2 regions of the Paenibacillus sp. J31P190 genome follow, and region 2 is predicted to be linked to the other one. Evidence: riboswitches for the same ligand, from Rfam matches in the RefSeq annotation. Region 2 holds a riboswitch; the other holds the start of a gene.
What was found. A riboswitch is a leader RNA that binds a small molecule or an ion and turns the genes downstream of it on or off. The one in region 2 is predicted to bind cyclic di-GMP.

Region 1 (16,344 bases), on a different contig from region 2:
GTCAGTTCATCATGGATTCTGCATTCAATGGAACCTACGCGATCATTAAACAATCCGATTCGGAATTCCGCACAAAAATCATCCTGCTCGATGTGTCGAATCCAAACGATCCGGTACTAAAGGATTTGACCCCGCAAACGAAAAAAGGTAGCGAATATCCGCGACTCTATATCGGCGATGAGTATGCGGCTTGGATTCAGGATCAAGGCGGGACACCACAGCTGAACGGAGTTAATCTGCTTCTCAATGAGACGTATGCGATGGAACGGGGGAGTACGGCCTTTAATGCGTACGCATTTGTTGAGAATCAGCTTGTTCTGAAGCGTCTGGATGGGATGATTTCATACCGCACAATGACGCGGATTGTGACTCAGCCGGTTTCGGGTGGTTATGGTCAGGCTGCTTCGTCAAAGACCGACGTATCGAAAATGATTGGCTCTGAGGGCGGAGAGCTTGATGCCTTGGACGGTCGCGTTAAGCTAACGGTGGCGAAAGGTGTTCTAACGGGCAATACTTCTGTGAGACTCAAGCTCGAAAAGAAACAAGATGCGTGGGCGCTCGCTGCTAATGGTAGCCATCACTTACAGTTTGTTTCTGGCATTTGGTCCGTATCTGGAATTGAAGGCGAGCACCCCGGCAATCTCAAGCTGGCTTTTGGCTATGATTCGGTAGCATTAACGCTACTTGAGCAGCGGAAACTGTTAGTTTACCGTTTTGATGATATAACCCAATCATGGATTCGACTAAATGGGCAACTATCGGGATCGATGGTTACAGCAGATATTCCGAGCTCCGGCGTCTATGCATTAATTTTGAACGACGTGTCCTTTCGCGATGCCGAGAGACATTGGGCTCGGGAAGTGATCGAGCCATTGGCTGCACGAGGTATAGTTAATGGCATGACAGAGACAAAATACGCACCGGATGAGGTGCTTACACGGGCACAGTTCGTCAAGCTTCTAACTGCTGCACTTGGTGAACAGCCAAGCAAGGTGGAAGGTGGCACTTTTGCCGATGTGAATGCCACTCATTGGGCGGCGGGCTGGATCGAGAGGGCGGCAAAGCTCGGTCTTGTCGAAGGGAGTGACGGGCGGTTTGAGCCCGATGGATCATTAACTCGCGAACAAATGATTGTTATGCTTGCCCGAGCGATGGGGCAGGAGCCGGCGGCTCGACCCCTGAGTGAATCTGAGATAACCGAGGGACTAAGTTACGGCGATTCTGGAGAACTTAGCGATTGGGCTCGCTCTTATGCTGCACTATTGACCCGTGATGGATTGATCGAAGGCAGCGATGGCAAGTTAAAGCCAAAGCAGACTTCGACCCGTGCTGAAGCGGCGGCCATTATTTATAGATTCTTGGATCGGCAACAAAAGCTGTAAATTGAATTCAATCACAAGGAGGTCGTAAATAAATGAAACGAAAATGGAAAAGTATATTCGCTTCTACACTTGCGATCACAATTGCTTTGTCTGGAATCCCGATATTTCCGGGGTTAGGTGCAAAGAAAGCGCACGCAGAGGCAAGTATGGACGCAAATGAGATCACATTTAATACGGTTTATAGGGAAGGGACAGCCATTACTTGGAAGTATTCAGATAAAGAGCACAGTACTTCGGTCGATACGTGCAGACCAGGAAAGAAAACGATCTACATCCCTAATCCACCAGGGCCACCTACACCGAAAGAAATTCCCGAACCGTACCCTATCGATCATATTGCGACAGTGAATCAAGGCACAGTGCCCTTGCATTACATGTATTTTTGGGACGGACATTTCGGAGACAGGCCGGCAGCCCTCGGTAACCACACGGTTTGTGCTACGCCACTAGACGAGTTTCGGGAATTTTTCGGTCAAATCAATGTGACGGTAGAGAACCCGAATCCTCCTGCGCCGGGGTATATCGAGGTTGCCCCTAACCAGGACCTGACGAAAACCACACATGTGATACGTGGGGTAGCCGAGAGAGGAACCGAGGTTTTCTTAGATATCCAATACTTCAAAAGAGATGAGAAAGATCGCCAGGTTCCCGGGGATCACATTCAGCCCCCTCCTATTATCGTGCCTTTCGATTCGCCCGGAAATAATGAAGGGACGCATTTAAAGTGGTCGAAGGGGAAAGATTTTTTGAAATATTTAGAAAAAAGAAACGTAGACCCAATCAAAAACCCAAACCCACTCCCGGACCCACCCTTTCCGCTTCGGGATGACAACAAGCCCGAGAACTACGTTCGGGAATGGACTTACGAGATTGAGTTAAACAAATACGAGATCGCAACGATTACCGGGCATGCAAAGCGTCTACCCTCCAATCCGTATTTCAATACGGAAGACGATAGCAAAAATCAATCGGGAATGTCTGAACCGGTTAGGTTTTTGCGCTACTTAGCACCGGAGTGGAACATTACTTGGGAGGCGCTTGCCGGGTACTACTACAAAACCAAGAGCGTGCCGGCAGTCGTTGACGGTGTCAATAAAATCGCTATTTATAACCTTATCAAGCCTTTCAATGATCCGCCTTATAACGAGAACCGCACATTAAGTGTTTGCAACGACGGTCAAACGTGTCCGGGTACGATCCCGATCGGCTGGAACTTAATTATTCCTGAACCCGAATTAGCGGGGGAAATCTCCTATAAAGAGTTTCGGGATGATTTGAAACGCGAACAAATCACCCACGATAGAGGCTCCAACGTTCCATCTTGGTGGGATCCGATCAATTTGGCTACTGGAGATTTTTCGTTTCACCATACGAATATTTCGTTGCAGGCGGTCATGCCGCTGGAATTCGGAGTCACTTATCACAGCCGAGATACATACGACGGTGCAGTGGGTTACGGCTGGCATCATACGTACGAATGGCGTTTGGAGCATCGGGAGAATGGCAAGCTGTACCTCATCAATCCGGAAGGCGCTGCCTATTTGTACACGCCGAACGCGAACGGCAATTATACGACACCTGCTGGTACGTATGATCAACTGAGCAAATTATCGGATGGCACTTTTAAGCTGGAAACGCCACAGGGTTTAAGCTATTTATTCCGTCAGGACGGCATGCTGTACCGGATTCAGGACCCGAATGGGAACGAGACCCGATTGAACTACACCAACACGATGCTGATGAAAGTAGAGACCGAAGGTGCCAGCATGACCTTCGATTACTTGAAGGGTGGCAAAATCGCCTCCATCACTGACCAGCTTGGCCGGCAGATCGTGTATGAATACGATGAACTAAACCATGATTTGTTATCGATCCGGCTGCCGGATGAAGGCACAATCCGTTTCAGATACAATAAGAAGCATGAGCTGGAGGAAATCGACAATCCGAACCATACGGCGACGCTTAAAAACGAGTACGATGAGCAGGGCCGGGTTATTTTCCAACGAGATTTTTACGGTGCAGACGGAGAAGTCCAGTATTTCCCAGAGGAACGTCGAACCGTCACGAAAGACCCGTTGGGAAGATTAAAAACATTCGAATTTGACGAACGCTTCCGCCAGACCGCCATCCATTACCCAGATGGAACCGCAGAACGTTTTGAATATGACAGTAACGACAATATGACGCTCAAAATAGATCGTAGAGGCAATTCGTGGAGATACATCTATGACCCTAATGGCAATCTGCTTCAAACAATTGATCCACTAAACCATACAACAACCATGCATTACAACGCCTTCAACAAACCAGATGAAATTACGGATGCTCTTGGAAACAAAACCATCATCGGGTATGACGGCAAGGGCAATATGGATACCATCACAAACGCTCTGGGTGAGTTAAGCCAAATTAACCGTGATGGGCGTGGCGTACCAACTAGCATCGTGAATCCCAAGGACGAGACCGTGGTGCTTTCTAACTACAGTAATGGATTTGTAGAATTTGTAACTGATCCTCTTGGCTACAAGAAGCACTTACAACGGGATGGTCTCAATCGCGTAACGGATATTGTGGACGCATTGGGTCAAGTCAGTTCAATGGAATATGACTCGCGTGACCGTGTCATAGCCAAGATTGATGCACTTCATAATCGGGAAGAGTTTCAATACGATAAAGACAGCAATCTGAAATACCATAAGGATGCTGCCGGTGCAGAAACGCACTTCACCTATGAATTTAATCGCATCAAAACCGTGACGGACGATCTCTCCAATACGACGGAGTTCTTTTATGATGCTGTAGGAAATATGAAGCGGAAAGTAGCTCCTAATGGAGCGGAGACCGAGTATCTATATAATAACGTCAACCGTATGGAGACCATGATCGTTAAGGATAAGAACGAACAAGGTCAAGACATTATGTTAGTGACGGAATTCAGATATGACGGCAATGGCAATCTCACTTGGACCAAGGATTCGAAGGGCGGCATTACCGAGATTCATTATGATGAACGGAATTTACCTGATCAAGTAAAGGATGCCTCAGGCGCTATAACTACCTATACGTATGATCACGTGGGCCGCTTAATTAATGAAACGAACGCATTAGGCCATGGCACAAAATATGGCTATGACGCAGTAGGCCGTTTAATTAAAGTGACGGATGCGCTGAATTTCGCAACATCTTTTGAATATGATAAAGCCGGACGTTTAACCAAGACGATCAAACCGGGTGGCGCTGTGTGGGAGATGTTTTACGATGCTCGTGGATTGTTGACAAGCACGAAGGATCCACTTGGTAATACGACATCTCTAGAGCGAGATGAATTGGGTCGAGTCCGCACATCTTCGGATGAGTTGGGAGCGACGACTCAGTATGGTTATAATGCCTTAGGTTTTGTTACGTCGATTGTAGACGCGATGAACCAGGCAACCTCGATGAATTATGATCCGCTAGGGCGTTTGAAAAGCATCACCGACGCCAAACAGCAAACAACAAACTATGGCTATGATCCGCTTGGCAGGTTAACGTCGGTAACGAATGCCTTACAAGCAACAACTAGCTATACCTATGATGCTGTAGGGAATATAACGAGTAAAACCGATGCTCTCATGCGGGTAACGGGATACGAGTACAATAAACGAAATCAACTTGTTAAACAGAAAAATCCCTTAGATCAACTTACACAATTAAGCTATGATAGCAACGGCAATGTGGATCATATTAAATATCCGGATAACAAACTAACGGCCTATCAATATGATCCGATGAATCGACTAAAGGAAATCGGCTACTCCGATGGGAAAAAGGTCAACTATGCGTACGATACCATCGGTCGACGCACTTCCATGAACGATTCAACCGGAACGACCTCATATGCATATGATGCATTGAATCGTCTGACTGGGGTTACGAATGGCGCCAACCAGACCATCGGTTATGAGTGGACACCAACCGGGCAGCGCAGCAAAGTCGTGTATCCAGATCAGACTGCCGTTACCTACCAGTATGATCTCATGGATCGCATGACTGGTGTCACCGATGCAAGTGGTTTAACCACCAGCTACACGTACGACAAGCGTGGCTTGCTGACTCAGAAAAAGCTGTCGACGGAAGGAATCAGTACCTATAGCTACGACGTGCTTGGTCAAGTACGGGAGCTACGTCATGCGAACCAATTTGGTAAAGTCGTAGAGGATCTCCGATATGCTTATGACCCTGTAGGGAATCGTTCACGATTGGAACGAGTAGAAGACGGTAACGATGAAGATGATTCGGATAGCGGCGAACATCAGGAATCGATGATTACCGAATACGCTTATGATGCGCTTAATCAATTAACACAAGTGAAGCAATACAATGATCGGACGGCTGCAACGCCATCGTTAACGAACTACAGCTACGACGCGATAGGCAATCGTCTAGCGAAACAGAGTGTATGGGATTCGTTATCGAATACCGAAACCTATACGTATGATCCCGCAGATAAGCTGCTTCATTGGCAAAGCGGAAGCAACTACAAGGACTTCACCTATGATCCGCGAGGCAATTTGTTACGCGTAATGGGCCTAGAAGATGACGAGGATGATGAGGCAATAACAAGCTTGATCAGTCCAACGGTTCTTAGCCAAGTGTATGGATCAGGATCGGTTACAAACGGTGTATATGGTAGTAACCCGTCCATACGAAGTGCAAGCAGCAATTCTTCCCCAGAGTTGATGGAAGAATACATCTGGGATTCGGCTAATCGCCTGAAGCAGCATCGCAGCGCGAAGAAAGATATCTCGCAATTCTTCTACGATGGAGATGGCAATCGGACGAAGATGATCGTGGACGTGGAACATGGTCCAACGGATCACAGCGTAAGTGGAAACGGACAAGGTAATAGCAATGGTAATGGAAACAACGGAAACGGCAATGGCAATAATGGTAATGGTAATGGTAATGGCAAAAATAACTGCCATGAAGTACCGCCAGGCTTCATTCCTCCGGGTCTAGCAAAGAAATGTGGACAGGTAGAAGAGCCATACCCAGACATGCACCCGGGAGGCCCGCGTGAAGGCTGGGAGAAGCAATTCAAGAAGAAGCATTGGGAGTTCAACTATACCAATGATGTAAGCTTGGCGAATCCCGAACCACTTCAAGTAACGGATAAAGATCAGTTAAGCGGATCTAACGACTTCTACCGCTGGAAAGAATCCTATACTTATGGAGCTGGCGGAGAACGGATCTCCATGACGTATCTACCAGCCTATGATGCCAACAATGGTTGGGATCCTCATGATGGTACAGCAGGAGCTGAAAAGGGCGTAGCGCCAAGAAAATTGTGGTACCTTAACGATGCACTAGGTAGCGCAGTAGGCTTAATTGAGAAGGATGGCCGCGTCTCATCACGTTACCACTATGACGAATTTGGAATCCCTACGGATGCCAAGAAATTCGATGTCAATTGGCCGGGACCGGATAACCTTTTCGGTTATACAGGATTAGGGTATGATTACTATAGCGGTATGTCGTATGCTAGAGCGAGATACTATAAGCCGGAGTTAGGGCGGTTTGTTAGTGAGGATACGTATAAGGGGCAGATTGATAATCCGCTGAGTTTAAATTTGTATACGTATGTGGGAAATAATCCTTTGATTCGCACTGACCCTTCAGGGCATGATTGGTTAGATAAAGTATCAGGATTCTTAGATTCAGTAGTCGATGATAGTACATTTGGCTTGTGGACAAAAGCGTGGAAGAAAATAGATGAGGCAAGAGGTATTACGAGCTATGACCCTGACCGTGCTGAAGGGGAAGCAATCTACGATGCAAATTTTACTCCACAAACCCTAGAAGACGAAATTTTATTAATGGGACTAGGCAGAGGTATTCCCAAGACAAGAATGCCGAAGACTGGTGGTTATTGGGAAGGAACACGTGGCAGTGGTAAATGGTATTCTGATAAGGCAGAAGTTAAAGAGATAATTGGTGATGCAGGTGTTGAATTTATAAATGGACGACCTAATTTCTCTCCTTGGTCAAGACTTGATCTTACATTCGAAAGTGGTAAACTTAATGGAACTAAAGATGATTTTGAGGTAGTGTACAACGAACTTAAAGACATCCTGGGTTTAGAAAATAAAACTAAGGCAAAGCAATGGCTTATAGACAATGAGTTGACTCCTCATCATCTTGATGATAATACAATTCAATTAATTCCTTCAAAACTACATGGAAATATACCACATATTGGTTCAGCATCCGATTTAAGAGGGAGGTAGCTAGATTGGAAAGTAAATTTGAAAATATCAAAGATAAATTTAAAGAGCTAGGGATTACAGGTAGATTTGGTACTTTTCCTAAAGAATTAATTTTGCAGACTGAACAGAAATATAATATTAAATTACCAATTGACTACTCGGAATTTCTTGTGGAATTTGGAAGTGTAAACTTTACCCAGGAGATATGTTTCCCATTGCTGAATAAGTATCCTACGGCGAGATCGGATGGTACTGAAGGAATTGTTAACTTTTACGGGTTTCATGAAGGAGAAAGTAATTTGTTCAGAATTATTGACCGCTATAATGGACGTATACCAACGTCTTTAATCCCAATAGCTGAGAGTCCAGGTGGAGATCAACTCTGTATTGGAGTAGGTGAAGAAACTTGGGGGAGAATTTACTATTGGGATCATGAACAAGAGCGTATGAACCCCTCCATTCAAGAGTTGTGGGATAATGTTTATCTTATTGCTCAATCATTTACTGATTTTATCTTGAGTTTTAAAGTACGACTCGAAGAGCAATTAGAAAGTCCTAAAGCTGTATCAATAAAAATGAGTAATGAGTTCTTAGAATTAATGAAAAAGACTAAAAATAATAAGTCTGAATAACTTAATTAAGTACAATTGTCTTCAACCACCTTGCGACTAACCATCGTAGGGTGGTATTCTTTATTTATCCACCGCTTCATTGGTAGGAACGTCAATTAACCATACAGTGGGTATTGGCGGCGGCTTCTCGATAGACCCCACCCAGTGCCGAATGAAGCTACCATTGTAAAAATAACTAACATAACCCTTGTAATACCGCTATTAAGATTTTTTCATTTCGTTTGTACGCACAAAAAAGCTTGAATATTATACCCTAAATACCGCTTTTGCGTTACATTGAACAGGTCAATTATGGTCAGATACCACCATGATTGACCTGTTTTTTGTTATCTTCGTTTTCTCGCGTTTTTTTCAAAATTATTCGCAACTGTAGAATACCTTGCAACGATATTGAGGGTGAGAAGGCATTGAATCGCACCTTCTAGGATGGATAGCACGACAATTATAGTGTGTACGGTAATCAAGAAGGTTACTTTGTCCGCAACTTAACTGACCATTGTAGCGATAATTAGTGTGTAAGAAAGAAATCTGGTGACGACCAGTCAACATATACAGGTAAGGATACGTTTTAGGCTAGCCACCTTGCCCTCTAATATAGTCCGAAATTCGTTAAAAAATTTCGGTTGGGGGCTGAACATGGAAGGAGTACGAGTTTCGATTGACCGGAATTTCTTCTCAAACCAAGCAATTACGCTTGTTCAATAAAGTCTGCTGAGAAAATACTAAGCATAGTTCAAGCAGACGGAAATACCAAAAGGCATTACCAAGCCGATAGAGACTTTATTATTCAAAGTCATATCAGACGTATCCGAAACTGTAAGGAAGAAATACAGGCTATTGAAGAGCGGCTAGCAGTACTGATGAAGGATACTGGCTACAAGTTAGAATCTATGTATGGCATTGAATTGGTCACAGCGGCAGGTTATGTAGCTGAGATAGGCTGTATTAGTAGGTTCTCTAGTCCTGAGAAGCTAGCACGATTTGCAGGTATCGCTCCTGTCTTTCGAGGGTCGGGGGACAAGGGGAAGTTCTATAAGTGTAAGCAAGGAAACCGTACGTTACACGAACTGTTTTACAGGCTTGCTTGTAGACAGATTGGAACTAAGCGAGGGAGCAAAGAACCCAACAATCCCTTTTACTATGACTATTTCCAACAGAAGATGGAGGCAGGGAAAACTAAAACCCAAGCAATTATTTGCATAATGAGGAAGTTAGTTGATGTGGTATATGCTTTTATGAAGAACAAGTCAGAGTACGTTAAGCCGACAGTACAATACAAACAAGCAGGATGATATACTTGGGGCGGGGGCTTGGAAAAGGTTTCCATCTTCTTTATTAGTATGGAACGCTTTATTAACTAGGATACGTATAAGGGGACGTTAGGTAATCCGCAGAGTCAGAATGGGTATGCTTATGTGCATAATAATCCATTGAGGTATGTTGACCCAAGTGGATACAAGCCTACTGTGATGGAAGCCGCTATAATGGCAGAAAATATTTATAGTGCAGGCGATAAAGATAAAGGAACATTAATATCGAATGGAAATGGATGGGGACTGGAGGACATCATAACAAATGACTTTGGATTAAAAATGGGCGTATACTCAAAAATCAAGTTAGGCGGAACAAAAGAGTACTCACTGGTTAACAAAGGTACTAGTCTACCAGAAAATTGGGCAGATAATGTTGGTCAACCCTTGGGTATGTCAGATGATATGGATGATTCAATTGAAAAATCTGAGTATTTTGTGGCTAGCCATTCAGATAGTGAAATCACGATGGTAGGACACTCAAAAGGAGGGGCTGAAGCAATTGCAAATGCAGTTGCGAACAATAAGAATGCCATTACATTTAATCCTGCTAAACCAAACCTTGGGATGTTTGCTTTAGACAAAGATAGTTACTCTGCAACCATGACCCATTATGTAGTTACAGGTGAAGTATTAAATACAGTGTTTGGTGAGCCCTCAATTGGAAACGTGGTATATTTGCCAAAAGTCTATGATTACACATATCATGCTTGGTATAATAATAGTATATCGGATTATATTAATGAACTAATTGATAATCATGGTATGGGTGCAGTAATAATGGCTTTGCAGGAAGCGGGGTATAAGTATTAATTCAAAAACATTGTTAGTAGGTATTCCATTACTGTTACTAGGTTTAATCATATTTTTAAATTTGCCTTGGCTTCTCCTATTTATAGGCATTCATAGCAAACCAAATCCTCCACACCCTGAAATCACATACGGAGAGTTTCCATTTCGTTTGGAGTATGAAATTAATGGAGATCGAAAAGTTATTGAAGATACACTAATATGTGAGTTCGATGGGTTTGGTGCAGATGAAGGGAGAGGCAAGTATCGCAAATGGAAGCAACGATTAGCTAGTGGGCAAAAAAATGTAACGTTAGTTAGAGTTAATGACTCCAATGAAATATACTTATTCCCCGGAAGTGCGGAATACTATATGGGCGATCTAGATACCGATAGAAATGACAGTAGTTTTCCAAATGCCTTGTATATTGAGAAAGACGGAAGGTTTACTAGTGGGGGGATCATCCGTGCAGATGAATTGCTTAGTAAAAACCATATAAAATTGATAAGTTGGAATCCTAGTCAACCAGTCAAAAATACTTTTTCCAAATGATTCTTCCGAGCCACCTTGCGACTAACCATCGTAGGGTGGTTTTCTTTTTATCTGCCGCTGTATCACTAACAACACAAATAACCGTTCAAAGAGTATGAGCGGCGGCAGGTTCAATAGACCCCACCCATTGCCTAGTGAATTACTATTCACATTCCAACGAACTTAACCTTCGAAAGCCCCGTATCAAAATTCCGTCAATTTCTGTGTACGCACAGCTTATGGCTTTAATTGTATACCCAATTTGCATCGTCGTCCTCTTTCCCTACCGAATCAGAATCCCCTGTTATCATCATATTTCATGCCAAATTCCTTACCTTCGCTTTCTTGCGGTTTTTCCAAGAAAAACATCCCGCAACTTCAGTACGACATTAGCCGACTACGAATAGTAAGGAGAATTTAATAATCACTCGCAACAATCTGGCAATAAGCAACGATGATTACCATGTAAAGACAATCTGGTAACGTGCCAGTTCATATATAACAGGTAAGGTACGTTTAGGCTAGCCACCTTCCCAACTTCAAAACCGCCGAGTGGCGGTAACAAACCACAAGAGGGATGGTAAGCAAATGAGAGATAACTGGTTGATTAAGAATAACAAAGCCGCTAATGCCTACATGGATGAGGTAAGTCAAGAAAGTCAATTCACGTCCCACCACAAGGGTTATGTCAAAGTTCCAATAAAACTTATCCGGTGTATTAGCTTGAGTTCCTATGAGAAGTTGGTACTCATTGACCTTATTGCGTATATGAGCGATAAGAGCATGTGCTACCCGACTATCGAAATGATAGCAAGAAATATCGCATGCAGTTCAAAATCAGTGGAGCGCGCTGTAAAGGAACTAGCGGACAAGAAACTGATACTGGTCAGTCAGGACAGGAAGAATAATACGTATTATCTGCCAAACTACTTCCATTGCCACCCGTATTTCCTGATGAGTGAAAAGACGCATGAGTTTATCGCTAGCGTTCGGAAGCAAGTCAATGAAAGGAAATTGACACCTTGGATACAAGCAATGGTCAAGAGAGACGAGTTCAAGGGATTTATCGTAAGACTTCAAAGACTTCATGAAAGACGACTGCCGATAGACAAATTCGCTGAAAAGGAAACTCTGGACAGCTATGCTCAGTTCTTGAGGACGGAGTTAGCGAAGCAGTTTCCGTTCGATGTGAACGGACAATAATGTTCTGTCTGCCATTTCAGCGGACACCCAGTCCCAATAACCGTCATACGGTCTGTAATAGGGTGCAAAACAGGTGCTTTAGACTGTGAGTCCGCGATATTGACATAGATTCGGTTATGGAAGACAGGTAGTCTGGCTGAAAGACCTAGAGTCTGTTGTTAGCCGTCCGACAGTCTCACTAATAAGAATCATAAGTAATACTCATGTAAAAAAGAATCAAGAAAAGAATCACTTGAAAAAGAAACAGCAGACACTCCGTTGGCGATCTGCGAGTTTCGGGGGGTCACAGTCGAAACATTACGTGCGTTCTTATTAGTACCAAGCAATTATGCCTGCTCAACAAAATCTGCTGAGAAAATCCTGCACCTAATCCAAAAAGACGGTTCTACGAAGTGTGAGTACCAACAGGAGAGAGACTTTATCATCCAGAGTCATATACGGCGTATACGTAACTGTAAGCAGGAACTGGAAGCCATAGAACAGCGGTTGGCGGTGCTGATGAAGGATACTATGTACAAACTAGAGTCCATGTATGGCATTGAGTTGGTCACAGCTGCAGGATTCATAGCCGAGATTGGAAATATCGACAGGTTTACAAGCCCTGAGAAGCTAGCCCGATTTACAGGAATTGCACCAATTCTAGTTGGTTCAGGCGACAGACATAAGCATTATAAGTGTAAGCAAGGTAACAGAAGGCTACACGAACTGTTTTACCGTCTGGCTTGCAGACAGATTAATGTAGCCAGAGGAAGCGGTAAGCCTAACAATCCCTACTACTATGAGTATTACCAACAGCGGTTGACGGCAGGAAAGACCAAGACACAGGCAATCATTTGTATAATGAGAAAGTTAGTTGATTTGGTGTATGCACTTATGAAGAAAAAGACGGAGTATAGCATGCCAGTCGTATTGAAACAGGCAGGATGATATAATTGGAACAGATGGGCGGCGATTGGAATACAGTCACCGTCCATTTTTACGAATTAACACGGTTAGTTAGCTAGGATACGTATAAGGGGACGTTAGGTAATCCGCAGAGTCAGAATGGGTATGCTTATGTGTGGAACAATCCTCTGAGGTATATTGATCCGAGTGGACATATTCCTACTGTGATGGAAGCCGCTGTAATGGCACAAAACATTTATGGTGCTACAGAAGACGACGTTCTAAATAAAACAACAGTTGCTGATAGACTGACAATAATTGACATTCTGACAAATGACGAGGGATTAAAAATAGGTGTATATTCAAGTGTCAAAGCAGATGGAACGACGGAATACTCACTAGTTAACAAAGGCACTAGCACAAGGGGGGATTGGGGCAATAATCTTCAACAACCATTTGGTTATTCAAATGACATGAAAGACTCGATTTCAAATTCCGAGTATTTTGTGGCTAACAATATGAATGCTGAAATAACGATGGTAGGGCATTCAAAAGGGGGAGCTGAGGCGGTTGCAAATGCAGTTGCCAACAATAAAAATGCTATTACATTTAATCCAGCAAAACCAGATTTAAGTGAATATGGTTTAAGTGACCTGGACTATACCGCCAGTGTAACGAATTATGTTGTTACGGGTGAAGTTTTAAACGGACTTTTTGGTGAAGTACCAACTGGGACAACGGCTTATAGTGGCAATAGCTAATCACTCGATGGATTCAGTAATAAGTGCTTTGTTGGAGGATGCTCGTAAATGAAAGTAAAAATATTTTTATTGCTAGGCATTCCATTATTTGTGGCATTTGTATCTGTGGCGTATTTTGCTTTTCCTTGGATTCTCATATTCATAGGAATTCATTCAGAACCAAACCCTCAACGCCCTGAAATCACATACGGAGAGTTTCCATATCGTTTGGAATATGAAATTAACGGAGAGCGAAAGGTTATTCAAGATACGTTAATATGTGAATTTGATGGTTTTGGTGCAGATGAAGGGCGTGGGAAATATCGCAAGTGGAAGAAACGATTGGCTAGCGGGAATGAGAGAATAACATTGCTAGAGGTCAATCAAACACAAGAAATATACTATTCTCCAGGTAGCCCAAACTATTATATGGGTGATTTGGAAAATAGCGAGGAGTATCGGCATGGTTTTCCCGATGCTTTAATTATTGAACGGAATGGTAGATTTACTAGTAATAGATTAATCCGTGCAGATGAATTACTTAATAAGTACCATATTAAATTGATAAGCTGGGACTCTACCCCACCAATCAAAAATACGTTTTCTAAATGATTCGTCCGAATCGCCTTGCGACTAACCCTCGCAAGGTTTTCTTTTTGTCTGCCGCAGTATCGCTAACAACACAAATAACCGCTCAGAGATTATGAGCGGCGGCTAGTCAAATTGCCCCCCCCTATTTTGTGTGAAATTACACACTTTGCAAATGGATTTCCTCTTTTTTGTAGAAATGTGTTGAAATTTGATGTTTTATGGAATAGTATGGAAAATAGTTGGTTCTATACGACTAGTAATAATGAGCGAATATACCCAATAACCAAGCATTAATGAACAAAGGCAAATTTATCGAAAGATAGAGACGCAAAGCCACGGGTCTAAGCCATGAGTCATGCCTCATGGGACGATAGCCGGGTTACCTTTAGGGGCTTGGTTTTTTATTGTCTAAAAAGAAAGGAAGGAAGTGCTTGATTTACATCATTTAGGAAGAGTGCGTTTGAAGAAGAAATTTTAAGCTCCAAATTATCTAATAACCAAGCAATAAACGAACAAAGGCAAACCCATTGAAAAATGGAGACGCAAAGCCACGGGTCTAAGCCATGAGTTATACCTCATGGGATGATAGCCGGGTCGCTCATTGGAGCTTGGTTATTTTTTGATAGATAAATTACTTACAGAAAAAGGAGTAGATGCTGTTTTGTTAAGATTCATGTCATTACGAAAGTTAAGCTTGTCAATTGCTGTTGTTATGGTTGCTACCCTGTTTATGCCGCTTATATCCTATGCTGCACAAACCATCTGGTTTACTTACAACCCGACTACAGGGAAATTAAGCGGTCAGGTGTATATTCATGATCCTAATAAGGTCTCGATTCAAGTTACTAGCCCTCAAGGAGTTACTAATGTAACCTATAGTACATACGGAACTGTTGTAGATACCACCTATGACGATAACAATGTTTTGTTGAAAGTGGTTAAGTATGATTTGAACTTAAATCCTAATAAAGCGCCTAGCCAAATCGTTATGAATGTATGTAACCAAACTACAGAGCTTAGTAAAAGTGTTTGGAGCGATTCAACGGTTTCCTATTATAGCCCAGACCGTTTTACAAGCGGAGCTTACAGATCGCCGGGGCACCAATACTTCTCAGAAATTCCTGCTGGATCCTACATGCCGAGCGGAGCTAAATTAGTATCTTTTACTCCTCTATTAGATGGGGATAACAGAGTCGAATTATATATGCCTTATGATAATAGTGTTTGGAATAGTAACATTGTCACGCAAATCGATAAGTCACAATTCACAATCTCTGATCTTGCATTAAAAGATACTACGACCAACGAATCTGTGAGTATAGGTAGTTTGAAATACGTAGGTAACTATTACTTTTATTTTGAAACTACAAGTAATCTGATTAAGAACCACAACTATGAGCTTAATCTTTCGAACACAAGTGGAGGCAATGAATTTCTGCTACCGGCTAGTGGGAACTATCTGGCTAAGTTATATCTAAGAAATGGCGATCTATTTCTTGGTAGTAGTGTTATGAATTTTTACCCGATCAATCTTGGAAACGGAACTCCAGGGGGTACCCCGAGTTATCATGGTACTGGATCGCCATACGGCACAATGGATAACTGTTCTGATCCAATAACGATTCCAGACAACGGGGATTCTGGTCCTGATCCTGGAGATAACAGTGAAGGTGGAAACGATACATCTCCAGTCGGGGGAAATACAGGACCTATAACTCCTGCACCGGGTACGGGGATAACAGATGGTAAAGATGGCGTAAAGCTTGATAAAGGAGCAGCGACCGTAACTAAAGATACCAATTCAGAAGGCAAACAGGTAACGAAAGTCGTTCTTGATGCCGACAAATTAGGAAAAGCCTTGGGTCTTCTCAAAGACAAGGACAAGGGTGCACAAACAGTAAGCCTAGAAATCGAAGGATCGGATCCGATATCTCAGGTTCAATTGCCAGTAGGCACACTAGCAGATTCATTTAAAGACTCTTCCGCAGTTATTTCCATTAAAAATGAATCGGCAAGCTATAATTTGCCTATAAAA
Region 2 (16,344 bases):
CTCGTTTCCTCAGGAATTCCTACGCCTCGATCCTCACATTCGATAATAAGATCCTCACCAAGGTCGGTTAGAAATAATTTCACATACGGCTCCGTCTGATCGCCACCAGCAAGTACCGCTTCCATGGCATTGTCAACGAGGTTACCAATGATGGTGACAAGCATATTTCGATCAATCTGAGCAGGGATGTCGCTGAATGTGCTTTCGTGATCAATTTCGAACGTTATCTTTAGTTCCTGCGCATGATTAAATTTGCCAATGAGCAGTCCGCCAATCATGGGATCTGGGATTTCTCGCATAATGAACTGTACCCAATTCTGATGTACATCGGCCTCCCGGGAGATAAGTTCAACAGCTTCTTGATACGATTCGAGTTGGATTAGCCCAGAAATGACGTACAGCTTGTTCGAAAATTCATGCGTTTGTGCGCGTAGCGCTTCTGCAAAGCGTTTGACCTGAGACAGTTCTTCGGCCAAACGATACAACTCGGATTTGCTGCGAAAGCTTGAAACTGCACCAGTGACGCCTAATTTTCGTTCAATAATCGGTACCCGATTCACTATCACCTCATGGTCGCCAATGAGCATTTCATGGTCAAATTCGGCTTTCCCCGAACGAACGACTTCATACAATCTCGTATTCGGTATAACGTCTTCAATTTGTCTTCCAGTAATCTTTGCCGTGACAGGCAGCTGCAGCAGCTGAAGCGCATAGCGGTTTGCCATCGTTATTAGACCCTCACGATTAACTGCAATAATTCCTTCGCGAATGGACTCTAGAATCGCCTTCTTTTCCGTATATAATGCGCCAATTTCCTTCGGCTCCAAGCCATGAATGGAACGCCGCACATTATGGGCGATGAGGACAGAGCCAACAAGTCCAACGATGAGAACGATCAAAGAAATCATCTCAATTCGTGTTTGATACGCAGTCGTAATCAGTGCAATGTCCTCTGTCAGGAAGCCAACGGATACGATACCGATCACTTGGCCATTGTCGCCAAATATAGGAGCTTTGCCGCGGAGTGAGGGACCCAAAGATCCAATAGCCTTGGAAATAATGGATTTCCCCTCAAGCACGGGGCCATTATCTCCCCCAACCATTTCTTTGCCTATTCGCTCAGGCAGGGGATGCGAATAACGGATACCTTCGCGGTTTCCAACAACGATGTATTCCGCATCTATTTTCTCGCGTACCGTCTCCGCAATAGGTTGAATGACAGTTGAGGGGTCATTTATTTGAAAGGCATGCCTTATTTCAGGCATACTAGCCACTGTTTCAGCTACCTTCAAGGCGCGTGTACCAATCTGATCCTCAAGAGCGGAGGTCATCAGGTAATAGAAAATGCCGCCTAGACTTAAGATGATGAAGACAAGCAGTGAACAAATAATCAAGATAAGCTTGGTTTGCAGCCTCATTCCGAGTTAAAGCCCCCCGTTTTTGCTAGTATTGTATCATACAGCGCTCTCATTATGAGGGAAAACGCGTTGGAGCCGTCGTGAACAATATGAACAAAATGCCCAAAACGACGTTATTATAATTAATCTTGTTAAACTTTTCAATTTTCTATTCAGGTGATATTCTGAAAGCGCTTCAAAGAAAGCGGATACATGTATAACACCAAAAAGTTGGAGGGGTTTCATTTGATAAAAAATGTATTGGCAGCATCTTGGAAAGTAACATCGATCAGTTTATTAGCAATCTCCTTGGCAGCATGCGGTAACGGGGCAGCTAAACCAACAGACGCAGCAGGTGACAAGGCCAAAGAAACGACAGCTCCAGCACAAGCGGCATCCAAATATCCAGAAAAAGCGCTTAGCATTATCGCTCCATCCGGTGCAGGCGGCGGTTGGGATATGACGGCTCGCACGATTGCCAAAGTATTGACGGAAACGAAAGCGATGGATAAGCCGATTTCAGTTGAAAATAAACCGGGTGGTGGCGGTGCCGTCTTCATGGCGGAATATGCGACGAAAGATGTGAAGGACAATTACAAATTGTTCGTAAGCTCACCGCCGATTCTCATTAACCATCTGAAAAAAGAAGGTAACACGCCTTACGGTTATGCCGATACAACACCGCTTGCTCAATTGACGAAGGATTATGGCGCGGTTGCGGTTGCGGCAAACTCGAAATATAAAGATTTGAAATCACTATTGGATGATATGAAAGCGGATCCTACGAAACTGACGGTTGCTGGCGGTTCTGCACCTGGTTCTATGGATCATCTGGTTTCCATTCTTCCTGCATTTAAATACGGTATCGACCCGAAAAAGGTGAAATACGTATCCTATGATGGCGGCGGGGAAGCAGTAACAGCTTTGCTCGGCGGTAATGCGGATGTGCTCGGAACTGATGCATCCTCCTTGGATCAGTATGTGAAAGCTGGAAAGATCAGAATCCTGGCGGTGGCATCACCACAACGACTTGGTGGCAGCATGAAAGATGTTCCAACGATGAAAGAACAAGGTGTTGACGCTGAATTCTTAATCTGGCGCGGCTTCTTCGGACCTAAGAATATGGATGCGGGTGCGAAAAAGTTCTGGGAAGATACAATAAAGAAAATGGTTGAATCCGATACATGGAAAAAAGAAATGACTGCGAACAATTGGGAAACAGACTATAAAAAAGCGGATGATTTCAAAACTTTCTTAGCTCAGCAAGAAACGCAATTGAAAGATATGTTGACAGCTTTGGGTATGCAGAAATAAGAGAGCCTTGGGATGCTGGGGAGAAGCGAGTTTGCCTTCTTCCCATGCACGAAGGGCAGGAGGTTGAGTAGGCAGATGAATACCATGTTTGACCGTTATGCAGGTATCGTTTTTTTCGCTATTGGCACCACATTTGTACTCGGCAGCAGAAGCATTTCAACAAGTGCTTACGGCAGTAACGTAGGCGCGAATATATTCCCAATGATGCTGGGAGCTTTCTTAGCACTAATGAGCATTCGTCTCATTTATGATACGTTCCGCAAGCAGCAAACGAAAAAACATAAAGAAAATTTGGATTACAAAAGATTTGGTATCATTTTCGTTTCAGCAGTCCTATATGCGTTATTTCTCGAAGATGTCGGATTCGTCATCTCCACGTTTCTCTTTTTAATGATTGGGTTCCAAACGATGCAAAGAGGTAGAATTTGGGTTTCGCTTTTGATCTCAGCTGCATTCTCCTTTGGGGTGTATACGCTGTATGTGAATGGTCTGGATGGTTCACTTCCTGGATTTCCAACTTGGTTAGGCTTCTAAGATATCGCTTACGCAGTGGGTTTGCTAAAAAGCAAGCTCTAAGGAGGTTATTGAAATGGGCACGATTGATTATGTGCTTCATGGCTTGGGTACTGCAATGCAGTGGCACAATGTCGTGTTTGTTTTTCTAGGCGTATTAATTGGTACAGTGGTAGGTGTCCTACCCGGGATTGGACCCATGAGCGGTGTAGCTCTGTTAATCCCGATAACAGCGACAATGACCGCAGGATTAGGTCCTGAGGAAGCCGCGACGAGCTCTATTATTTTGCTTGCTGGTGTCTATTATGGAGCGATGTACGGAGGATCGACGACTTCCATCCTGCTGAATACACCGGGAGAATCTTCTTCCGTAGTAACGACTTTAGATGGTTATCAAATGGCTAAACAAGGCAGAGCCGGGGCAGCGCTTGCGATTTCGGCGATCGGTTCCTTTGCGGCCGGCATTATTTCCTTAATAGGACTTATTTTCCTTGCTAGGCCCTTGTCGGCTGTTGCCATCAAGTTTGGTCCTGCCGAATATTTCTCTCTCATGGTTCTCGGCTTACTCGCAATCAGCGGTTTAGCTGGCAAATCCATGGTCAAAGCTTTAATGATGACAGCTTTCGGACTTCTGCTCGCAACGATCGGGATTGATAACGTATCCGGCGTTGAACGGTTTACATTTAATATTCCGGAGCTCTATCAGGGCTTGGAATTCCTTACCGTGGCTGTGGGTACTTTCGCTGTCGGTGAGGTGTTCAAGACCATTCTGCAGCGAGAAGGAAACGATGGCGAATTGGCTAAAATCAATCGAATCCTACCGACTAAGCAGGATTTGAAAGATAGCGCGGCGCCTATCGCTCGAGGCTCAATTCTTGGATTTTTCATCGGGCTTCTGCCTGGTGCCGGTGCCATTCTTGCCTCCTTTTTCGCTTATATTGTAGAAAAGAAAATCAGTAAAAATCCCGAAAAATTCGGGAAAGGTGCCATTGAGGGTGTAGCTTCTCCGGAAGCTGCGAATAATGCGGCGTCAGGCGGCGCCATGATTCCACTTTTGACACTCGGCATTCCTTCATCCGGTACCACCGCTATTCTGATGGGCGCTTTCATTATGTACAATGTTCAGCCGGGTCCTTTGTTATTCCAAGATCACCCGCAGCTCGCATGGGGCGTTATTGCCAGTATGTTCGTGGGCAATCTGATGCTGCTTATACTGAATATGCCGCTCGTCAAAGTGTTTGCCAAAGTCATTGAAACACCAACGAAATATTTGATTCCATTAATTATCGTGTTTTCCGTTTTCGGTGTCTACGCGGTTCAATATTCAACGTTTGATTTGCTCTTGATTATGGGCTGCGGTCTTGTCGGGTACTTCTTATCGAAAAACGATTACCCGTTAGCGCCGCTGGTACTTGGTCTTATTCTTGGACCGATGCTGGAAAATAACATGCGCAGAGCGTTGACCATTTCGAATGGAGATTTCATGATTTTCCTTCAAAAACCTGTTTCACTCGCTTTCTTGATCATTGGCTTCTTATGGTTGACGATTCCTTTAATCCTGAAGATGAGAGGCAAAAATGTTCTCGTAAACGAAGAAGCATAAGCTGGACGAAAACCCCTATGAAGCTGGGTGGAGCTCTGATACCAATCAGCCTCTATCGGTAGAATAGGGGTTTCATTTCATGGAGTGAAATTCAAATGGACATACTTTTTCTTATCGTGCTCAATGTTATTGTACCTGTATTTTTATTAATTGGAGCAGGCGCTTTTATGCATCGTGTATTTCATTTCGATATGCATACATTGTCTAAGCTCAATGCGTATTTCTTACTTCCAGCGGTTTCTTTTACGAATATTTATCAAAGTAAGCTGGAATGGAGCACGCTGCTGCAAATCGTTAGTTTTTTGCTTCTGCAAAGTATCGCTCTTATCGCAGTGAGCAAAGGAACAGCAAAGCTGGCTAAATTTGATAAAGGCTTGTCTTCCAGCTTCTCAAATAGTGTAGTACTTAGCAATTCGGGTAATTTCGGCTTGCCGGTGTCACAGCTTGTGTTTCAGGGGAACTCGGTCGGTTTAGCTGTTCAAGTTATTGTCACCATTTACCAAAACCTTCTAACGAATACCTTTGGCTTGGTTAATGCGGTTTCTGCACAAAACCAAGGGCAGAAGATGCTGCGGGAGCTTTTGAAAAATCCCATGATACATGCCTTTGTACTGGGGTTGCTGATGCATATTCTGGCGATTCCAATTCCGGCTTTCATATGGCATCCGCTCCAGAATGTATCAAACGCCTTCCTTGCGATAGCACTAGTTACGCTAGGTGCACAGAGTGCTTACTTGCAGTTTAAGCATGTTAGCAGCGTACTTATTTTCAGCCTTCTCGGAAGACTTATTGTCTCACCGATTCTCGCACTAATCTTGATTTTACTGCTCCATTTGGAAGGTACAACCGCACAAGCATTGTTTATCGCCAGCTCGTTTCCCACGTCAAGGAACAGCGCGGTATTTGCATTAGAATACGGGAATCACCCGGAATACGCTGCCCAAGTGGTTCTGCTCTCTACTTTATTCAGCAGCTTGACTGTTACCATAGTCGTGTATGTATCGAAACTATTATTTTAGGCATGATGCCCTAGAAACGAGGAGTTCATTTTGAAAGACACTATTGGCGGCAAAAGCATTATTCTGCGTGTGGAGCTGCAAACGGAAGCCGTTCATTTTGGACAATTAATTACTGTCATTACGGAAAATGGCGGGGATGTTATTGCCATAGACGTTATCCAAACAGGCCCAAATTGGACGGTTCGTGATATTACTGTAACAGCATCCGAACGCAACTGGAAGCTGTCACCAGCGCAATCAAGTTGCTTCAAGGTGTAAAGCTTGTTCATGTATCAGATCGCACCTTCCTGCTTCACCTAGGCGGCAAGATCGAGATGAAGCCTAAAGTGCCGATTCAGAATCGGGACGATCTTTCTCGCGTGTATACACCCGATGTTGCGCGCGTTTGTATGGCGATTCATGAGAAGCAGGAGAACGCGTACAAGCTTACGATTAAGCGAAATACAGTTGCTGTAGTTTCGGATGGCAGTGCGGTGCTTGGTTTGGGTAATATCGGACCCTACGCGGCAATGCCGGTCATGGAAGGTAAGGCGATGCTGTTCAAGCAGCTCGCGGATGTCGATGCCTTTCCAATCTGTTTAGACACGCAAAACACGGAAGAAATCATCACTACGATTAAGAATCTAGCCCCTGCTTTTGGCGGGATCAATTTAGAGGATATCTCTTCGCCGCGTTGTTTTGAAATTGAGGAAAGGCTGCGTGAGGAGCTTGATATTCCTGTATTCCATGACGATCAGCACGGGACAGCAGTCGTTCTGTATGCGGGGCTCATTAATGCACTGAAAGTCGTTGGGAAATCGATTAACGAAGCAAAGGTTGTAATCTGTGGCATTGGGGCGGCTGGTATAGCTTGCTCAAACATACTACTTGCAGCAGGTGTTAAGGAATTGATCGGAGTTGATCGAGAAGGGGTTTTGGTGAGCAGTACTTCGTATAGTAATCCCATGTGGAACGGGTATGCAGAGCGAACCAACCCGAATCAATTAACAGGCTCCTTGCACGAAGTTATCGAAGGGGCGGATGTATTTATCGGATTATCCTCCGGTGGTGTATTGAAGCGGGTCGATGTTGAACGGATGGCGCCGCATCCCATTGTATTCGTGATGGCGAATCCTACACCGGAGATTCATCCCGACGAAATTGAAGACATTGCAGGCGTAATCGCGACTGGAAGGTCTGATTTCCCGAATCAGATTAATAATGTCCTATGCTTCCCAGGCATATTTCGAGCCGCTTTAGATTGCCAGGCTACTACAATTAATGAGGAAATGAAGCTAGCTGCTTCCGCGGCTATCGCTTCTGTTGTAGCCCCGCAAGAATTGAACAAACTGTACATTATTCCGAGTGTTTTCAATCAAGAGGTCGTTAGACGCATTCGGACAGGGGTCATTGAAGCAGCAATAAGAACCGGAGTGGCTCGGAGAATGCCACGCGAATTCAGGTCAGGGGGAGCTATATGAGTGGACTGGACACAAGAGCGATTGTAGAAATCAATCAGTTGGCTAATCAATTTCAATCGAGCATTGTTATCAAAGTGGGCAAACGTTTCATCGATGTCAAAAGCATTCTTGGTCTAAGCATTACGCTTTTCAGCAACGAGGTGTATCATTTAGAAATTCATGGTCCCGACGAAGTTGAGGCTAAGCATGCCATGGAGGAGCTATTTATCAAACATGGACTTCCGCTAAGCGGAGTTTGATCGTGAATGAAGGGTTGTTACGAAAGGGTCACACGAAGTGACAACAGCAAGTGTAACGCCGATTGCTATACCAAGTGGCAACACCAAGTAATAACACCAGGAGCAACACAAGAAGCAATACCAGAAGCAAAGCGAAGAGCAATACCAGGAGCAACGCCAAGCGCAACACCGGGAGTAATGCCAAGAGCAACACGAAGAGCAACACTGGGAGCAACGCCAAGCGCAACACTGGGAGCAACGCCAAGCGCAACACCAAGAGCAATGCCAGAAGCAACGCCAAGTACAACGCAAAAAGCAACACGAAGAGCAACACAAAAAAGTAGCACCAATAGCAACACTAAGAGAAACACCAAGGAGCAATGCCAAGAGCAATACCAGAAGCAACGCCAAGCGCAACACCAGGAGCAAACCAAACGTTGAACCAAAAAACCTTCAGCACCACTTTTAAAGTGGAGTTGAAGGTTTTTTTATCGCAATATTACTGTTCACAGAAGTGGGAGAGGGTCGCAAGTTGTACATCGTACAACAATTTCGTTGATTTCTTCTTGATATACGGATGATGTTGTATGTTGTGCAACAATTTAGCCTTCATTCCTGCTATTGAGCTAGTTTGGGCAGAAATTGGTGTATTTTTTGCAACAATGTCTAGGCATATAGTGGATTCACTTACCTAATGTTGTAAGAAATACAACTTCACAAGTTTCAAAAGGAACCACGATGCGTTATTTATCAAAAAAACCACCTTTTTGAGCATAAAGGGAATATGGATGCGTTATTTTGCCATTTAGGACTGAAATACGGCATTCAAAGCGGAAATAAGTGATTGACGTTCCGTTTCGATAGCCTAATAGCGGCTTTCTATCGCAATAACGCATCGACGTTCCCTTTCATGAAGCTTCTGATTTGTTGAGAGGAAACCAAATCAGATTCGTCCCTGCGCATGAAGTATATTCATTACGATGGACCTGAGGCATTTGCTTTGGTTATCTAATTTATTTCACCTTAAAATGCACAACCGCGCTGTACAGCATTTTACCAGCATTCGGGTCGAACACGATGTGATGCTGAATCGCGAACACGTCCAGCAATAAAGCTTTGTTGTTATCGATTTGTTCGTTGATTTGACGTTCCAACGTCTTCATATCATAAGCTTGAAAAAACTCGATTTTATTATCTATGCGGTCCAAAAGAAAGTCCATAATCTTACTCCTCCCTAAGCTAAGTTGTAAAGTTTAGACAACTTCTCTTATTATAACGTCAATATCTGATATAGGAAGTACATATGAATAGGCGTATACTGTAAGGGGATACATGATCGCATGTTCTGATGGATCGGGAATACCTCATTTGCTAGACAAACTTGTAGTAGGAAGTGATGTCGTTTTGAAGTCTACACGATTATTGGTTGATTTCTTCAAAGAGAAATGGCCGTTGTACGTTGTAGCTGCATTGTCCATTTCTTTAGGCAACATTGTTCATTCGTATTACCCCAAACTGCTAGGCATTTTTACTGATCAGCTGCAGCAAGGACTTTTGAGCAAAACTCTTATAATTGACTACAGTCTAAAGCTGCTGATGATCGGCGTCACATTCGGTGTTTTAACAGCCATTGGTCAGTATATGATCATGCGAAACGGAAGACGCTTCGAGTTTGTTTCAAGAAACCGCTTGTTTAACCATTTCACACAGCTGGGCGCAACATTTTACTCAAAGAACGGCGTTGGTAAGCTGCTGAGCTATGTGATGAATGACGTAACTGTCATTCGAGAATCGATATCCATGGGGATTAACCACATTGTAAACTCGGCGATTTTGATCACAGCTGCCATTCTCATGATGTTATTCAGTTCGATCCCGATCTATTTAATTCTCGTCTGTATATTGCCCTTATTGCTTATTCCTGTTCTAACCGTTCGATTTCAACCAATTATTAAAAAGCATTCCTTACAGGTACAAGAAGCGTTAGGCAAAATGACAGAGTCCGCCGAGGAGCAATTCGGAGGCATACGGGTAGCCAAGAAATTCGCGGTGGAACCAATTATGGTTCGTAGATTCAGCGAAACGGTAGATCGGATTCGCGACAACCAATTGAGATTGGTTCGGCTATCTTCCTTATTTGAAGCACTTATTCCGTTTCTGGGCGCAATATCGCTGATCATCGCGATTGCTTTCGGGGGCTATTTGACCATTCAAGCTCGGATTTCGATTGGTAATTTCGTTGAATTAACGCTATACATACGGATGATGGTTAACCCTTTACAGCAAATTGGCCGCGTCATTAATGCCATGCAGCGCTCTCGAGCTTCGCTTGAACGAATGAATGAGCTGCTCGATTTGAAATCCGAAATTGTACAAAACGAGCTTGCGCAAATATCCGACCTCGATCACGAGGGAATTCGGATTGAACATTTGTCCTTCGCCTATCCTGATGATGAGGACGAAGTGCTTCATGACATAACTCTGACAATTGAACCTGGTAAATCCATTGGCATTATCGGGAAAACAGGCAGCGGCAAATCGACCTTGGTGAAGCTGATGCTTAGGATATACGACCCGCCGGAGGGGACGGTATGGATTGGGGATACGGATATTCGCGATGTGACATTAGAAAGCCTGCGAAATCAAATCGCTTACGTTCCACAAGAGGGGTTCTTGTTTAGCACGACCATCCGGGATAACATCGCCTTTTATAAAAGAGAATCACCCTTAGAACAGGTTGAACGTGCTGCCAAGAAAGCACAAATCCTCTCCAGCATTACATCATTTCCTGAAAAGTTTGAGACGAAGCTGGGCGAGCGCGGTGTCACCTTATCGGGTGGACAGCGTCAACGAACAAGCTTAGCCAGAGGGATCATTAAGGATTCTCCTTTGATGATTCTAGATGATAGTGTAAGCGCTGTTGACTCGGTGACGGAGAAGCACATCATCGATACGATCCGAAAGGAGCGATTGAACAAAACGACCATTTGGATCGCTCATCGAATCTCCGCGTTAAAGCATACGGATGAAATTATCGTTCTTCATGAAGGCAGGATTGTTCAGCGCGGCACGCACGAAGAGCTAATTGCGCAGGAAGGCTTGTACGCCGAGCTTCATGCGATACAAGAGGGAGGTAGCGACGATGCCCAAACGGAGTAACAAAAGCAATGAGGAGCGGCAGAAGACGCGATCTTCCTTTCGTTCTTTATCCGCTTATGCCAAACCGCATAGGTTCACCTTTGCAGCTGTTTTATTTTGCGCGTTACTAGGGATAGCTGCAGATTTGTTTCAGCCGTATCTAGTTAAGATCGCGATTGATGATAATTTGATGATTGGGAAAAGTGACTATCGCTCACTGCTGCTCATCTGTTTGTTTTATGCAGGTCTATCCATCAGCAGTTTATTCTTCAGTTATCTGCAGAATAATTTATTGCAGTTTGCCGGCCAAAGCATCGTCGCCAAAATACGCAAGGATTTGTTCGAGCACATCTTTAAGCAGTCGATGTCTTACTATGACCGTACGCCAAGCGGCAGCCTAATTACGCATGTTTCCAGCGATACGGAAACGCTGAATCAGTTTTTTACGCAGGTTCTTCTTAGTCTGGTACGCGATGGCATGACACTCGTATTCATTATCGTACTGATGTACCATCTGGACCCGCAGCTAACGCTTTACAGCATGATTGTGATTCCCATCATTGTGCTCATAGCTATAAGCTTTCGCAGATATATGCGCAAAACCTATCAGCTTTCGAGGACGCAGCTGTCTCAAATGGTTGCTTTTGCCGCTGAGAATTTATCCGGGATGCATCTCATTCAAGCTTTTCATCAAGAAAAGGAACAGATGAATCGCTTCACTGATCGGAATCTAGGATATTTCCGTGCAAATTTGAGAGAAATTCGTACCAATGTTTTGTTCAATCGTTCCTTTGATATTTTAGGGAATTTATCGGTAGCTTTTATCACCTGGATTGGCGGTATTGCTGTGTTCGATAAAACGATTGAATTCGGAGTTTTGTATGCTTTCATTACGTATATCCGGCAGTTTTTTCAACCGATTAATAACATTACACAGCAGTGGAATACCCTTCAATCTACAACGGTGTCTGTCAATCGAATTTGGAATATCTTCGCCATTCAACCGGAAGTAAAGGATAAGGAAGGCGCGTTGTCACCCTCGTTGTCCGAGGTGAAGGGGGACATACATTTCAACCATGTGCATTTTGGTTATTTGAAGGATACAGCTGTTATTGAGGATCTAGAGCTTCATATTGAGCCCGGTGAAATGATCGGTATTGTGGGGACGACGGGCGCTGGAAAAAGCTCGCTGATAAGTTTGCTTTGCCGCTTTTATGATGTGCAGGAAGGAAGTATCCGCATTGATGGCACGGATCTGCGGGATATCCCGCAGGCGGATTTACACCGAATGGTTGGACTTGTACAGCAGGAACCGTACTTATATGCAGGCAGTATTCTGGACAATGTTCGGATGTTCGATGAAACGATAACGCGTGAAGAAGTTATTGAGGCATGTCGAATGGTTGGGGCAGATAATCTCATTTCACGAATGAAAGATGGTTATGAGACACGCATATCCGAGAGAGGAAGCGGGCTTTCCGCAGGAGAGAGACAACTGATCTCATTCGCGCGAATTATCGTATTCAAGCCGAAAGTACTGATTCTTGACGAAGCTACAGCGAATTTGGACTCCCAAACGGAGCAGTTGATTCAATCCGCGCTTCAGGTTGTAGCCGAGGGAAGAACGACTCTTGTAATCGCACATCGCATCTCGACCATTATGCATGCTAACCGCATCATTGTGATGAGTCAGGGGAAAATTGTTGAAGAAGGGAGCCATGCTCAATTACTTGCGCTTCGTGGCTATTACGAGCAATTATATCTCCATTCACAGGGGAATATGGATGCAGCTCAACCCATCTCATAACATGAATGCGCCGCAACTGAGGGTGTGAAAATAAGCTTTGTCGGACTTCTTGTTAGGAAGTCGTGACGAAGCTTATTTTGCCCCATAAGAAAGAATAAGTTTTGGGTCACGATGGCCCCTTTCTTATCGGCGAAAAAAGCTACATCTAAACGCGCTCGCTCACCTTTGAATGGTCTCGATAGAGGTTTTCTCAACTGATAAGATTTTATATGTTTTGGGTGACAGAGAGGCAACCCTATATACAGGTGAGATATGGCCTGATATCCGCGCTGCGTGCAACTTGCAACGATGTTTTACAGCGTTACAGATGTCTCAGCCATGGCTGTCTCGCGACGTAACGATGATTTTCAGCGTTGCAGATGAAAACAGTGCTGTCTCCCGCGCTGCGTGGGCTTGTAATGATGTTTTACATCGTTTTACATCGTTGCAGATGTCCAAGTAGCTGGAGGGGCTTAATCGAAGGACCTGGCTAATGGCCAGGTTTTTTTTATTATTGTTTTGTTTTGGGGTAAGTGAAGCTTCTCCCCTGGTTACCCCCGTAATAAGAAGGGGCGTTTTGTGCTGATATATGGGAGAACTGCCGAATTAGGATGGTAAGTTGTACAACGTACAACAATTATCCTTGATTTGTTCTGTGAAAGTTGAAGATATTGTATGTTTTACAACAATTCAGCCTATTTATCGCCATTTGGGCTGCTATTGGTAGGAATTGTTGTATTTTCTGCAACATTCGTGAGGAAAACGTGGATTTGCTTACAAATTGTTGTACAACGTACAACAATTCTCGATTGAGTAAGTGTGCATGGTTACACATATGCCTTGGGCGCAATAATATGTTGCGCGCGTCTACCATTAGGCTTTTTTTATCATCTAGATTCCTAGATTCCTAGATTCCTAGATTCCTAGATTCCTAGATTCCTGGATTCTCTACTTCATTTAACCAGAACGGTGTTATCACTTTCCATAAGTTGGATTAGCTTTTTCGAAATAAATAAGCCCTGTACCCTCGTATTTGCGTGTATTGGTATAACTGTCTCGAAAAGAGACAATCGAACCTATTTTACCACCATCCGAGGAAAATGTTAAAAAAGCAATATAGTTACATTATAATATCTTTACAAACAATACTGGAAAAATGTGTTGTTTTATTTATATTACTATACTATACAAATGTATAAAATTGTAAAGTTTTGTTGTCGATTATTGTCGAAGATGGGAATTTTCACCTACAACTTTATAATGGCAAACCTATTGAAAAATAGGGACGCAAAGCTAAAGGGACTACATCCAACAAGGATATGTCAGCCAGTTGCATTGTAGCAATTGGTGGAATAGGGCATCCATGCCTGTGTTTCTCCTTTTTTTTGTGAACATTTTCTTCAAGCAATTCTATCGATAGGAGAGAAATTAATGAGAGAGAAGAGATTAACGAATGTACAGCAATTATTCCCCAGTGAGGATGGAAACCAACAAACGCGTCAAATGGTTTTGCGGCTCATTGAACAACTAGTAACAGGAGTGGATGATCTCAAAAACCCGGATGGCGTCAATCTCAAGGGCGAGAAAAACCGAACAGGGACTTTCTATAACAATCTAATTCGAGATAGCTTCATTCCTAATGGCAGCGTCCCCCTAGAGGAAGTTAATACAGAGCTATTGAAATTGCTGCATGATCATCCTTATCATACGAAATATTTTTTGACGAATATTTTGCCGATGGCAAGCATCCCTGGGATTATGGGCATGATCGCGGCATTTTTGGTTAATGGCAACAATTTATGGGATGTATACGGCCCAGCCGGAGCTGAAGCGGAAGTAAGGGTCATCAGCATGATGTCCAAATTAATAGACTATGATGCGCTGAAAAGCGGCGGGTATACGACGTGGGGCGGGCAAGGAGCTGTATTCTCAGGACTCCGGATAGCGATCGCCAAATTCGTTCCGGACGCTTTGCAAAAAGGTGTTCCCGATAACTTGTATGCTTTTTGTTCCGATGCCGCTCACTACAGCTTGTTTAAATCTATGGAGGCATCCGGCATAGGGAGCGATAGACTGATCAGAGTTCGCACGAATGCTGACAGTTCCATGGATGTGGATGATCTGCGAGTTAAAATGGAAGAAGTAATCGCACGAGGCGGAATCCCGATTTACATTGTAGCTACGACAGGAACAACGGATGCCATGGGGATTGACGATTTGGAACAAATTTATGCTGTGTCTGATAAAGTAGCCGTTCATCATAGATTGATGAGACCACATATTCATGCAGACTCTGCCTTAGGTGCATTCTTTGCTTTCTTTAATGACTATGATTTCACCGCCAATCCACTCGAATTAAAGAAAGATGTCGCTCAGGCTTTAATTTCTATCCAAAGCAAGATGAGGCATTTGCATTTGGCCGACTCGCTATGCTTCGATTTTCAAAAGCTAGGGCAAACCCCTTACCTGACAAGCCTATTTCTGGTCAAGGATGCCGCCGATTTAAGGCTCATGGATCTGCATCCGGATGAAACCCCCTATGTCGGACATCGGGGATACGGACAGTATCATACTGGATATACGTTGGAGTGCTCGCGCATGGCAAGCTCTATCAGTATATACAGCGCTCTGCTTGCATTCGGCATTCAAGGTTATCAGCAATTGCTGGCTCAGTTCGTTGAGGTTAATCTCGCTTTCCGGGAAGCGCTGCGCGAAGAAATCCCTCAAGCTGAAATCGTTAATAACGATAATCCTGGCATCATTACACTATTTCGTATATATCCGGAAGGCAGTCCGCATTTTCAGGAAGAAGTTTCAGGCAAGTGCACCCTTAAGGAAATTGAGCGGAATAATAAATTTAACGAACGTTTATTCGAAATGCTTGGGAATCATCGCGACCGCATATTCTTTGGCGACACCAAAAAGCATTTGCTTGTTCAAACGAAGGATGCTAATTCTATTGCTCTGTATGCGACAAAGATTTTTGTCATTTCTCCTTATACGGAGACCAAACATGTACATGAAATTATTCAATATTTGAAGGAAGCTGTAGTGCAAGTCTATGAGAAATATTCCGAAACATCGCTATTAAGCAGGAGGTAATTGAAAGTGGCAAAGCATGCTCCAAATAAAATAATAAACTGGTTCAGAGGACAAATCGCGGTGAAGATGACGAGCAGTATCTTACTGCTGCTGTTATTCGTATGCGCAGCCTTCACCGTCTCTTCCTATTTGGCCAGCAAAAGTTTAACAACGAAGCTTGAGGATCAATTTGTTCTAAGATTAACGACAAACATTGAAAATGTTTCAAAATATATGACTTCTATTCCCGAACATGCAGATGAAATTACAGGTAAAGATAAACCGGCTTATAGCAAAATAAAACAGCAATTTGAACAATTTAAAAAGCAAGACTCTCTTGAGAATGTTTATGTCTTGCAGAAAGTTCAAAATAAAGATCAAATCGTCATTTTAACCGGCGTTGATGAAGATTTCGGCACCGAGTATCCCTTTACGCCTGAAATGAACACCGCGATCAAAGAAAATAAATTAATGATCAGTGAGATTTACAAGGACGAATTTGGTATACATAAATCTGTCTTTGTTCCCCTCAAAAACGTTAAAGGCGAAAACGTCGGAATTGTCGGGATTGATTTAGATGCCTCGGTCGTTCCCAAAACGAAGCAAGAATTGTTATGGACAACTTTTACAATTACCTTAATCGTTATAGTTATAGGAGGTCTGATAGCCTTCTTCATAAGTCGAAGTGTGACGAGACCAGTCATTCAACTGATGCGTGTAACAGAAAAGGTTGCTGCCGGAGATTTATCTGCACAAGTCGCAATCCAGCGAGTAGATGAGATCGGTAAATTGGCAAATGCTTTTAATGAGATGCG

Region 1: another riboswitch for cyclic di-GMP. It lies ahead of AC58U0_RS27750 (S-layer homology domain-containing protein); the one in region 2 lies ahead of AC58U0_RS35050 (pyridoxal phosphate-dependent decarboxylase family protein).

What each region holds. Positions count from the first base shown of each region.
Region 1 is NZ_JCAUAS010000020.1:104,740-121,083, reverse strand. Features, by position in the region: gene AC58U0_RS27800 (S-layer homology domain-containing protein) at 1-1,382, shown strand, start outside; gene AC58U0_RS27795 (DUF6531 domain-containing protein) at 1,415-7,648, shown strand; gene AC58U0_RS27790 (SMI1/KNR4 family protein) at 7,654-8,259, shown strand; gene AC58U0_RS27785 (transposase) at 9,120-9,551, shown strand; gene AC58U0_RS27780 (Tle-like phospholipase domain-containing protein) at 9,744-10,382, shown strand; gene AC58U0_RS27775 (hypothetical protein) at 10,531-10,911, shown strand; gene AC58U0_RS27770 (helix-turn-helix domain-containing protein) at 11,479-12,093, shown strand; gene AC58U0_RS27765 (transposase) at 12,352-13,020, shown strand; gene AC58U0_RS27760 (Tle-like phospholipase domain-containing protein) at 13,221-13,739, shown strand; gene AC58U0_RS27755 (hypothetical protein) at 13,788-14,330, shown strand; cyclic di-GMP riboswitch class I at 14,602-14,696, shown strand; cyclic di-GMP riboswitch class I at 14,817-14,911, shown strand; gene AC58U0_RS27750 (S-layer homology domain-containing protein) at 14,929-16,344, shown strand, end outside.
Region 2 is NZ_JCAUAS010000040.1:1,137-17,480, forward strand. Features, by position in the region: gene AC58U0_RS34995 (ATP-binding protein) at 1-1,418, opposite strand, end outside; gene AC58U0_RS35000 (Bug family tripartite tricarboxylate transporter substrate binding protein) at 1,611-2,711, shown strand; gene AC58U0_RS35005 (tripartite tricarboxylate transporter TctB family protein) at 2,787-3,245, shown strand; gene AC58U0_RS35010 (tripartite tricarboxylate transporter permease) at 3,301-4,827, shown strand; gene AC58U0_RS35015 (AEC family transporter) at 4,923-5,846, shown strand; partial or broken gene AC58U0_RS35020 (NAD-dependent malic enzyme) at 5,877-7,306, shown strand; gene AC58U0_RS35025 (HPr family phosphocarrier protein) at 7,303-7,545, shown strand; gene AC58U0_RS35030 (hypothetical protein) at 7,611-7,883, opposite strand; gene AC58U0_RS35035 (YrzA family protein) at 8,538-8,744, opposite strand; gene AC58U0_RS35040 (ABC transporter ATP-binding protein) at 8,929-10,683, shown strand; gene AC58U0_RS35045 (ABC transporter ATP-binding protein) at 10,667-12,469, shown strand; cyclic di-GMP riboswitch class I at 13,701-13,786, shown strand; gene AC58U0_RS35050 (pyridoxal phosphate-dependent decarboxylase family protein) at 13,880-15,550, shown strand; gene AC58U0_RS35055 (methyl-accepting chemotaxis protein) at 15,557-16,344, shown strand, end outside.